Regions from separate parts of the Pantoea sp. SGAir0184 genome, predicted to be linked through region 1. Evidence: predicted binding sites of a transcription regulator. Region 1 holds the regulator's gene; each other region holds the start of a gene.

Region 1 (3,282 bases):
TGCTGGGCCCCAACGGGGCCGGTAAAACCACCACCTTCTACATGGTGGTCGGCATCGTGCCGCGTGATGCCGGCCGCATCATCATTGATGAAGAAGATATCAGTATTCTGCCGCTGCATGCGCGCGCGCGCCGCGGCATCGGTTATCTGCCGCAGGAAGCGTCGATCTTTCGCCGTCTGAGTGTCTACGACAACCTGATGGCGGTACTGCAGGTGCGTGACGACCTGACGGAAGAGCAGCGTCAGGATCGCGCCAATGAGCTGATGGAAGAGTTCCACATTGGCCATCTGCGCGACAGCATGGGCCAGGCGCTGTCGGGCGGTGAACGTCGCCGCGTCGAGATTGCCCGTGCGCTGGCCGCCAATCCAAAGTTTATCCTGCTGGATGAACCTTTTGCCGGCGTTGACCCCATCTCCGTTATCGATATCAAAAAGATCATCGAACACCTGCGTGACAGCGGCCTCGGCGTGCTGATCACCGACCACAACGTGCGTGAAACGCTCGCGGTGTGTGAGCGCGCATATATCGTCAGCCAGGGCCATCTGATTGCCCACGGCACGCCAGATGAAATTCTTGCAGATGAGCAGGTTAAGCGGGTTTATTTGGGCGAAGAGTTCAGACTCTGATAAGGTGTCGGCATACCCGACATTTGCTTAGGAAATTCTAGCCGGATTATGAAGCAAGGTTTGCAACTCAGGCTCAGCCAACAGCTGGCGATGACCCCCCAGTTGCAGCAGGCAATCCGCTTGCTGCAACTCTCTACGCTTGAACTCCAGCAGGAACTGCAACTGGCGCTGGAAAGCAATCCGCTGCTTGAACAAACCGATCTGCACGATGAAGTCGACGCCCGCGAATTTCAGGAGAACGAGGCGTTAGATACCCGTGAGGCACTCGAACAGAAAGAGATGCCGGAAGAGCTGCCGCTCGATGCCACCTGGGACGAGATCTACACGGCCGGTACGCCCTCCGGCACCGGCACCGATTACCAGGACGACGAGCTGCCGGTGTATCAGGGTGAAACCACGCAGTCGCTGCAGGACTATCTGATGTGGCAGGTAGAACTGACGCCGTTCACCGACACCGACCGCGCCATCGCTACCTCCATCGTCGATGCCATTGACGATACCGGTTATCTCACCGTCAGCTTACAGGACATTTGTGACAGTATTGGTGACGAAGAGCTGACGCTGGAAGAGGTGGAAGCGGTGCTGAAGCGCGTACAGCGTTTCGATCCGGTGGGCGTCGGCGCACGCGATCTGCGTGACTGCCTGCTGGTGCAGCTGTCGCAGTATGCGGCTGATATGCCGATGCTGAACGAAGCACGGCTGATTGTCAGCGAGCACCTCGACCTGCTAGCTAACCACGATTTCCGCAGCCTGATGCGCGTGACGCGGCTGAAAGAAGAGGTGCTGAAGGAAGCGATGCTGCTGATTCAGTCGCTCGATCCGCGCCCCGGGCAGTCCATCAATACCAGCGAGCCCGAGTATGTGATTCCCGATGTGCTGGTGCGCAAGACTGGCACGCGCTGGACGGTGGAGCTGAACGCTGACAGCCTGCCGCGCCTGAAGATTAATCAGCATTACGCCGCGATGGGCGGTTCTGCGCGTAATGACAGTGACAGTCAGTTTATTCGCAGCAACTTACAGGAAGCCCGCTGGCTGATTAAGAGCCTGGAGAGCCGCAACGACACGCTGCTGAAAGTGACGCGCTGTATTGTCGAACAGCAGCAGGCGTTTTTTGAACAGGGTGAAGAGTATATGCGTCCGATGGTGCTGGCGGATATCGCCCAGGCCGTGGATATGCATGAATCCACCATTTCCCGCGTCACCACGCAAAAGTATTTGCACAGCCCGCGTGGCATTTTTGAACTGAAGTATTTTTTCTCCAGTCACGTCAGCACCGAAGGCGGTGGCGAAGCCTCGTCGACGGCGATCCGTGCACTGGTGAAAAAATTAATCTCCGCGGAAAATCCCGCAAAACCCTTGAGCGACAGCAAACTGACCTCCATGTTATCTGAACAGGGCATCATGGTGGCGCGACGTACGGTTGCTAAGTATCGCGAGTCTTTATCTATACCGCCATCAAACCAGCGCAAGCAGCTGGTTTGACCGAAACAAGAAGGAAGACCTATGCAGCTAAACCTTACCGGACTGAATGTTGAGATAACCGACCCACTGCGCGAATTTGTAAATAACAAATTTGCCAAACTGGAACACTATTTTGATCGTATCAATCAGGTTTATATTGTTCTGAAAGTGGAGAAGGTGACGCAGATTGCGGAAGCAACCCTGCACGTCAACGGCGGGGAGCTGCACGCCACATCGGAAGCGGAAGACATGTACGCGGCCATCGACGGGTTGATTGACAAGCTGGCCCGTCAGCTGACCAAACACAAAGACAAACTGAAAAAACACTAACCTTCACGCTTGCAGAGTGCTGACGGGTTCAGCACTCAGAGGAGAAATGGGGCGGGTCACCGCCCCGTTTTGTCATCTGCGCAAGCGCCTGCAGTCACCTGCCCTGCCCGTTCGCGGTGTCCCGGTACGTGCCTTACGGCTATGTGAACACGCAAGTGAAACGATGATGAACAACGATCTGACACTGGAATTGAGCGCGGTCCTTTCGCTGGACTGCACCCGCAGCGGCGTACACTGCCAGAGTAAAAAGCGCGCGCTGGAAATTATCAGCGAGCTGGCCGCTAAGCAGCTCAATCTGCCGCACCAGACGCTTTTTGAAGCCATCCTGACCCGTGAACGCATGGGCAGTACCGGCATTGGCAACGGCATCGCCATCCCGCACGGCAAGCTGGAGGAGGATACGCTGCGCGCCGTTGGCGTGTTTATCAGCCTCGACCAGCCTATCGCCTTTGACGCCGTCGACAACCAGCCGGTTGACCTGCTGTTTGCCCTGCTGGTGCCCGCAGACCAGTGCAAAACCCATCTGCACACCCTGTCGCTGGTGGCGAAACGCCTGGCGGATAAAACCGTCTGCCGCCGTTTGCGCGCGGCACAGAGCGATGAAGAGCTCTACGCCATCATTACAGAAGCTCAGGAAGATCACGCTTAAGCGACAGACACTTTTACCGGCCTGCGTGCCGGTTTAACACGGGAGAAATGTGATGGTGCTGATGATCGTTAGCGGTCGGTCAGGCTCAGGAAAATCAGTCGCGCTGCGCGCCCTTGAGGATATGGGCTTCTACTGTGTCGATAACCTGCCGGTGGTGCTGCTGCCGGAGCTGGCGAACACCTTAACCGAGCGCAATATCTCAGCGGCGGTTAGCAT
Region 2 (3,282 bases), 530 kb from region 1:
GTGGCAAAACACCAGATGCCGTGGGGCATCGTGGCCGGGTTGCTGGTGGGCTTTGTGCTGCTGCAGCTGCTGGCCGCGGGTCTGCACTATTTCCAGGCGCTGCTGTTTAACCGCGCGGCGATTGGCGTTGTGCAGCAACTGCGTGTCGACGTGATGAATGCGGCGCTGCGTCAGCCGCTCAGTGCCTTCGACACCCAGCCGGTGGGGCAGATTATCTCGCGCGTCACCAACGACACCGAAGTGATCAAAGATCTTTACGTCACGGTGGTGGCCACTGTGCTGCGCAGCGCTGCGCTGATTGGCGCGATGCTGGTGGCGATGTTTGCACTCGACTGGCGTATGGCGCTGGTGGCGCTGGTGATTTTCCCGCTGGTGTTTACGGTGATGCTGATCTATCAGCGCTACAGCACGCCGATTGCGCGCCGCGTACGTAGCTATCTTGCCGAGATCAATAATGGCTTCAACGAAGTGATTAACGGCATGAGTGTAATCCAGCAGTTTCGCCAGCAGGCGCGCTTCGGTGAGCGCATGGGCGAAGCCAGCCGCTCGCACTATCTGGCGCGGATGGAGACGCTGCGGCTGGACGGCTTTCTGCTGCGTCCGCTGCTCAGCCTGTTTTCTGCACTGATTTTGTGCGGTCTGCTGATGCTGTTCAGCTTTGCTACGCCGGGCGTGTTTGAGGTTGGCGTGCTTTACGCCTTTATCACTTACCTTGGCCGCCTTAACGAGCCACTGATCGAACTCACCACGCAGCAGTCAATGCTGCAGCAGGCGGTGGTGTCGGGCGAGCGTATTTTTGAACTGATGGATGCGGCGCAGCAGGGCTACGGCAGTGACGCTCAGCCGCTGGCTTCCGGGCGTATCACCCTGCGCGATGTCAGCTTTGCCTACCGCGACAACCGCGACGTGCTCAGCCATATCGATCTCGAGGTGCCGGTGCGCGGCTTCGTGGCACTGGTCGGCCACACCGGCAGCGGCAAAAGCACCTTAGCCAATCTGCTGATGGGCTACTATCCGGTGACGCGTGGCAGCATTGAGCTGGATGGCCGCCCGCTGCGCCAGCTGACGCACGATGCGCTGCGCGGCAGCGTGGCGATGGTGCAACAGGATCCGGTGGTACTGGCCGATACGCTGCTGGCCAACGTGCGCCTTGGACGCGATATCAGCGAAGAGGACGTGTGGCGCGCGCTGGAGAAGGTGCAGCTGGCACCGCTGGCCCGCGCGATGCGCGACGGCATTCATACCCGGCTCGGTGAGCAGGGGAACACGCTGTCGGTCGGGCAGAAGCAGCTGCTGGCGCTGGCGCGCGTGCTGGTGTCGCTGCCGCAGATTCTGATCCTCGATGAGGCTACTGCCAATATCGACTCAGGCACCGAGCAGGCGATTCAGCAGGCGCTGCGCACGCTGCGCCAGCACAGCACGCTGGTGGTGATTGCTCACCGTCTTTCCACCATCACCGAAGCGGATCAGATTCTGGTGCTGCACCGTGGTCAGGTGGTCGAACGCGGCACACACACCGAACTGCTGGCGCAGCAGGGCCGTTACTGGCAGATGTACCAGCTGCAGCAGGCTGGCGATGAACTCGCGGCGGGCATACCCGCAACGGCAGAGGGGTGATTTGCACCTTTTTTGCGCAGATTTATCGGAATGTTCTGTATTGATGCACTCCTTTGAGGCCGCAAGCACCAAAGGAGTGCAGTAAAGTCCCACCTTTCTGTTTTTCCGAATGAAAACCTTGCCCGTTACGCCATACCGGAGCGCGATACTCTGCGCCCGGCAGCCTTAGCGCCCACTTTTGCCATTTGTGGCACAGCCTTTGCTTAACTCTCTGCGTGTCCGCGAAGACTCACCTATTTTTATATCCGGAGGGGAACGTATGAAGCTGGTTACCGTGGTAATCAAACCATTTAAGCTGGAGGACGTGCGTGAAGCCTTATCCTCCATTGGCATTCAGGGCCTGACCGTGACCGAAGTGAAAGGCTTCGGTCGTCAGAAAGGCCATGCAGAACTGTACCGCGGTGCCGAGTACAGCGTTAACTTCCTGCCAAAAGTAAAAATCGATATTGCGATTGCGGACGATCAGCTGGATGAAGTGGTGGATGTGATCAGCAAAGCCGCGTACACCGGCAAAATTGGCGACGGCAAAATTTTCGTCGCGGAACTGCAGCGCGTGATTCGTATTCGTACCGGCGAGACCGACGAAGCAGCACTGTAACTGGGGCTCTGAATTGTGATGGGATGGAAAGAAATGAATAAAGTAATGACTAAGTTGGGCCTCACCAGCCTGGCGCTGTTACCCTCTCTTGCGATGGCAGCTGCGCCTGCCGTAGCGGATAAAGCCGATAACGCGTTTATGATGATTTGTACCGCGCTGGTACTGTTCATGACAATTCCCGGCATTGCCCTGTTTTACGGCGGCCTGATTCGCGGCAAAAACGTGCTGTCGATGCTGACTCAGGTCGCGGTGACGTTCGCGTTAGTATGCGTACTGTGGATCGTCTACGGCTACTCGCTGGCGTTCAGCGAAGGCAACGCCTTCTTCGGTAACTTCCAGTGGGCGATGCTGAAAAATATCGAGCTGAAAGCGGTGATGGGCAGCTTCTATCAGTACATTCACGTGGCGTTCCAGGCTTCCTTTGCCTGTATTACCGTGGGGCTGATTGTTGGTTCGCTGGCTGAGCGTATTCGCTTCTCGGCGGTACTGATTTTCGTACTGGTGTGGCTGACGCTGGCCTATCTGCCTATCGCACATATGGTGTGGGCTGGCGGCTTCCTGGCACAGGATGGCGCGCTGGACTTCGCTGGCGGTACCGTGGTGCACATCAACGCCGCCGTTGCGGGTCTGGTTGGTGCTTACCTGGTAGGCAAGCGTGCTGGCTTCGGTAAAGAAGCGTTCAAGCCGCATAACCTGCCGATGGTGTTTACCGGTACCGCGATTCTGTACGTTGGCTGGTTCGGTTTCAACGCCGGCTCTGCGTCTTCCGCTAACGAAATCGCGGCGCTGGCCTTCCTGAATACCGTGGTGGCCACTGCGGGTGCCGTGCTGTCGTGGGTGTTCGGTGAGTGGGCGCTGCGCGGTAAGCCTTCACTGCTGGGTGCGTCTTCTGGCTTCATCGCCGGTCTGGTTGCCATCACGCCAGCCTGTGGTTATGTCGGCGTCGGCGGCGCACTGATTATCGGTCTGGCCGGTGGCCTGGCAGGTATCTGGGGTGTGACCACGCTGAAGAAATGGCTGCGCGTGGATGACCCGTGCGATGTGTTTGGTGTGCACGGCGTGTGCGG
Region 3 (3,282 bases), 480 kb from region 1:
CGCCACGGGTCAGGAACTCGCGGTCTTCGTTCAGTGCGTTCAGCGCTTCTTCCAGTGAACCGGCCACTTTTGGAATCTCAGCTTCTTCTTCCGGCGGCAGGTCGTACAGGTTTTTGTCCATCGCATCGCCAGGGTGGATCTTGTTGATCACGCCGTCGAGGCCGGCCATCAGCAGTGCGGTGAACGCCAGGTATGGGTTAGCCGCTGGATCCGGGAAGCGCGCTTCGATACGGCGTGCTTTCGGGCTGGCCACCACCGGGATACGGATAGAGGCAGAACGGTTACGCGCTGAGTAAGCCAGCATTACCGGTGCTTCGTAGCCTGGGACCAGACGCTTATATGAGTTGGTGGTCGGGTTTGCCAGGGCGTTGATGGCTTTAGCGTGCTTGATGATACCGCCGATGTAGAACAGGGCAGTTTCAGACAGGCCGCCGTATTTGTCGCCAGAGAACAGGTTTACGCCGCCTTTAGACAGTGACATGTGGCAGTGCATACCGGAACCGTTGTCGCCAAACATCGGCTTCGGCATAAAGGTAGCCGTTTTGCCGTAGGCGTGCGCGACGTTGTGCACGACATATTTGTAGATCTGAATTTCGTCAGCTTTCTTGGTCATGGTGTTGAAGCGGGTAGCCACTTCGTTCTGACCAGCAGTAGCCACTTCGTGGTGATGCGCTTCTACCACCAGACCCATCTGCTCCATGGTCAGACACATGGCAGAACGGATGTCCTGTGATGAGTCAACCGGTGGCACCGGGAAGTAGCCGCCTTTCAGACCTGGACGGTGACCTTTGTTACCGCCTTCGTACTCTTTACCGGTGTTCCAGGCTGCTTCGATGTCGTCGATAGCCACGTGTGAGCCGGAAGTTGAAGAGCCGTAACGGATGTCGTCAAACAGGAAGAACTCTGGCTCAGGTCCGAACAGTACGGTGTCGGCGATGCCGGAAGAACGCAGGAACTCTTCTGCGCGCTTGGCAATGGAGCGCGGGTCGCGATCGTAGCCCTGCAGCGTGCCTGGCTCGAGAATGTCACAGCGGATGATGAGCGTCGGATCTTCGAAGAACGGATCCATTACGGCAGTTGTTGCATCCGGCATCAGCACCATGTCTGATTCGTTAATGCCTTTCCAGCCGCCGATGGAAGAGCCATCGAACATTTTGCCTTCTTCGAAGAAGTCAGCGTTAACCTGGTGAGCAGGGATAGTAACGTGCTGTTCTTTACCTTTGGTATCGGTAAAACGCAGGTCAACAAACTTAACTTCGTGCTCGTTCATCATCGAGAGAACGTGTTCAGCGGACATACTCAACTCTCCTGGAAATGGTCATTTTGTCGTCGTGGTGAGAGAACTTCTGTTGCCGGGAATGTGTCACGACTACTGACCACCCCTGACCAAGATCTCGGCAAGCTCTTCAACCGTTGTGCAACTGTCGTTTTCGCTTAAAAGATATAAAGCGAATTCTGTGCCAACTTTATTACAATGGTGAAAATGGCGCTGTGATGCGCCCTGCGGTGAGACGACGGCTGCACCAGCGTGGATGGAATGCACCAAAATAGTGCCGTCAGTTTAGGGGTAAGCACTTAAATGGTGCAAAGCGCCATCAAAGTGCAGCTTAATGCACCGTTATTGGTGCTAAAAACGCGCACTGCGAGAATCTTTCGGCGAAAACTGTGATCATGTTCAGTCTTTCGCTTAATCCGTGTACAATACCGCGTTATTTCTATAATGCCTGAGGCAAAGCTGTGATCGAAAATTTGCGTAACATCGCCATCATCGCGCACGTTGACCATGGTAAGACCACCCTGGTTGACAAACTGCTGCAACAGTCCGGTACTTTTGATGCCCGTACCGAAGCGACTGAGCGCGTGATGGACTCCAACGATTTGGAGAAAGAGCGTGGGATTACCATCCTCGCGAAAAACACCGCCATCAAATGGAACGACTACCGTATCAACATCGTTGATACCCCGGGACACGCCGACTTCGGTGGTGAAGTTGAGCGCGTCATGTCCATGGTGGATTCGGTGCTGCTGGTTGTAGACGCGATGGATGGCCCTATGCCGCAAACCCGCTTCGTAACCAAGAAAGCCTTTGCCCACGGTTTGAAGCCGATTGTAGTCATCAACAAAGTTGACCGTCCTGGCGCGCGTCCGGACTGGGTTGTTGACCAGGTATTTGACCTGTTCGTCAACCTCGATGCGACCGACGAGCAGCTCGATTTCCCGATCATTTATGCGTCTGCGCTGAATGGTATCGCCGGTCTGGATCACACCGACATGGCTGACGACATGACCCCGCTGTATCAGGCCATCGTCGACCACGTTTCTCCACCGCAGGTTGAAGTTGAAGCCCCACTGCAGATGCAGATCTCGCAGCTGGACTACAACAACTACCTCGGCGTAATCGGTATCGGCCGCATCAAGCGCGGTAAAGTGAAGCCAAACCAGCAGGTTACTGTGATCGACAGCGAAGGGAAAACCCGTAACGCGAAAGTCGGTAAAGTGCTGGGCCATCTGGGTCTGGAGCGTATTGAATCCGACCTGGCTGAAGCAGGCGACATCATCGCTATCACCGGTCTGGGCGAGCTGAACATCTCCGACACCATCTGCGACACGCAGAATGTGGAAGCGCTGCCAGCGCTGAGCGTGGATGAGCCAACCGTAACCATGTTCTTCAACGTCAACACCTCACCGTTCTGTGGTAAAGAAGGTAAGTTTGTGACGTCGCGTCAGATCCTTGAGCGTCTGAACAAAGAGCTGGTGCACAACGTAGCGCTGCGCGTAGAAGAAACCGAAGATGCCGATGCATTCCGCGTATCCGGTCGTGGTGAGCTGCACCTGTCAGTTCTGATCGAGAACATGCGTCGTGAAGGCTACGAGCTGGCGGTATCCCGTCCGAAAGTTATCTTCCGTGAATTCGAAGGCCGCAAGCAGGAGCCATTCGAAAACGTTACCCTCGACATCGAAGAAACCCACCAGGGTTCAGTGATGCAGGCGATGGGTGAGCGTAAAGGCGACCTGAAAAACATGGATCCGGATGGTAAAGGCCGCGTACGTCTCGACTACGTGATCCCAAGCCGTGGTCTGATTGGCTTCCGTAACGAATTCATGACCATGACTTCCGGTACCGGTCTGCTGTACTCCACCTTCAGCCACTACGACGACGTGCGTCCGGGCGAAGTGGGCCAGCGTCAGAACGGCGTGCTGATCTCCAACGGTCAGGGTAAAGCGGTTGCCTTCGCCCTGTTCGGCCTGCAGGATCGCGGTAAGCTGTTCCTCGGTCACGGT

The links. The regulator sigma-54, encoded in region 1, starts transcription at its own class of promoters, with help from an activator protein. The targets are predictions, from matches to a motif close to GTTGGCACANNTTTCGCTNT.
Region 2: the regulator sigma-54 is predicted to act here: its motif matches at 1,804-1,823, upstream of glnK (P-II family nitrogen regulator).
Region 3: the regulator sigma-54 is predicted to act here: its motif matches at 1,446-1,465, upstream of glnA (glutamate--ammonia ligase).

What each region holds. Positions count from the first base shown of each region.
Region 1 is NZ_CP028050.1:3,693,053-3,696,334, forward strand. It holds gene lptB (LPS export ABC transporter ATP-binding protein) at 1-626, shown strand, start outside; gene rpoN (RNA polymerase factor sigma-54) at 675-2,108, shown strand; gene hpf (ribosome hibernation promoting factor) at 2,130-2,417, shown strand; gene ptsN (PTS IIA-like nitrogen regulatory protein PtsN) at 2,584-3,066, shown strand; gene rapZ (RNase adapter RapZ) at 3,119-3,282, shown strand, end outside.
Region 2 is NZ_CP028050.1:3,163,795-3,167,076, reverse strand. It holds gene C1N60_RS15115 (SmdB family multidrug efflux ABC transporter permease/ATP-binding protein) at 1-1,617, shown strand, start outside; gene glnK (P-II family nitrogen regulator) at 1,877-2,215, shown strand; gene amtB (ammonium transporter AmtB) at 2,249-3,282, shown strand, end outside.
Region 3 is NZ_CP028050.1:4,170,276-4,173,557, reverse strand. It holds gene glnA (glutamate--ammonia ligase) at 1-1,297, opposite strand, end outside; gene typA (ribosome-dependent GTPase TypA) at 1,738-3,282, shown strand, end outside.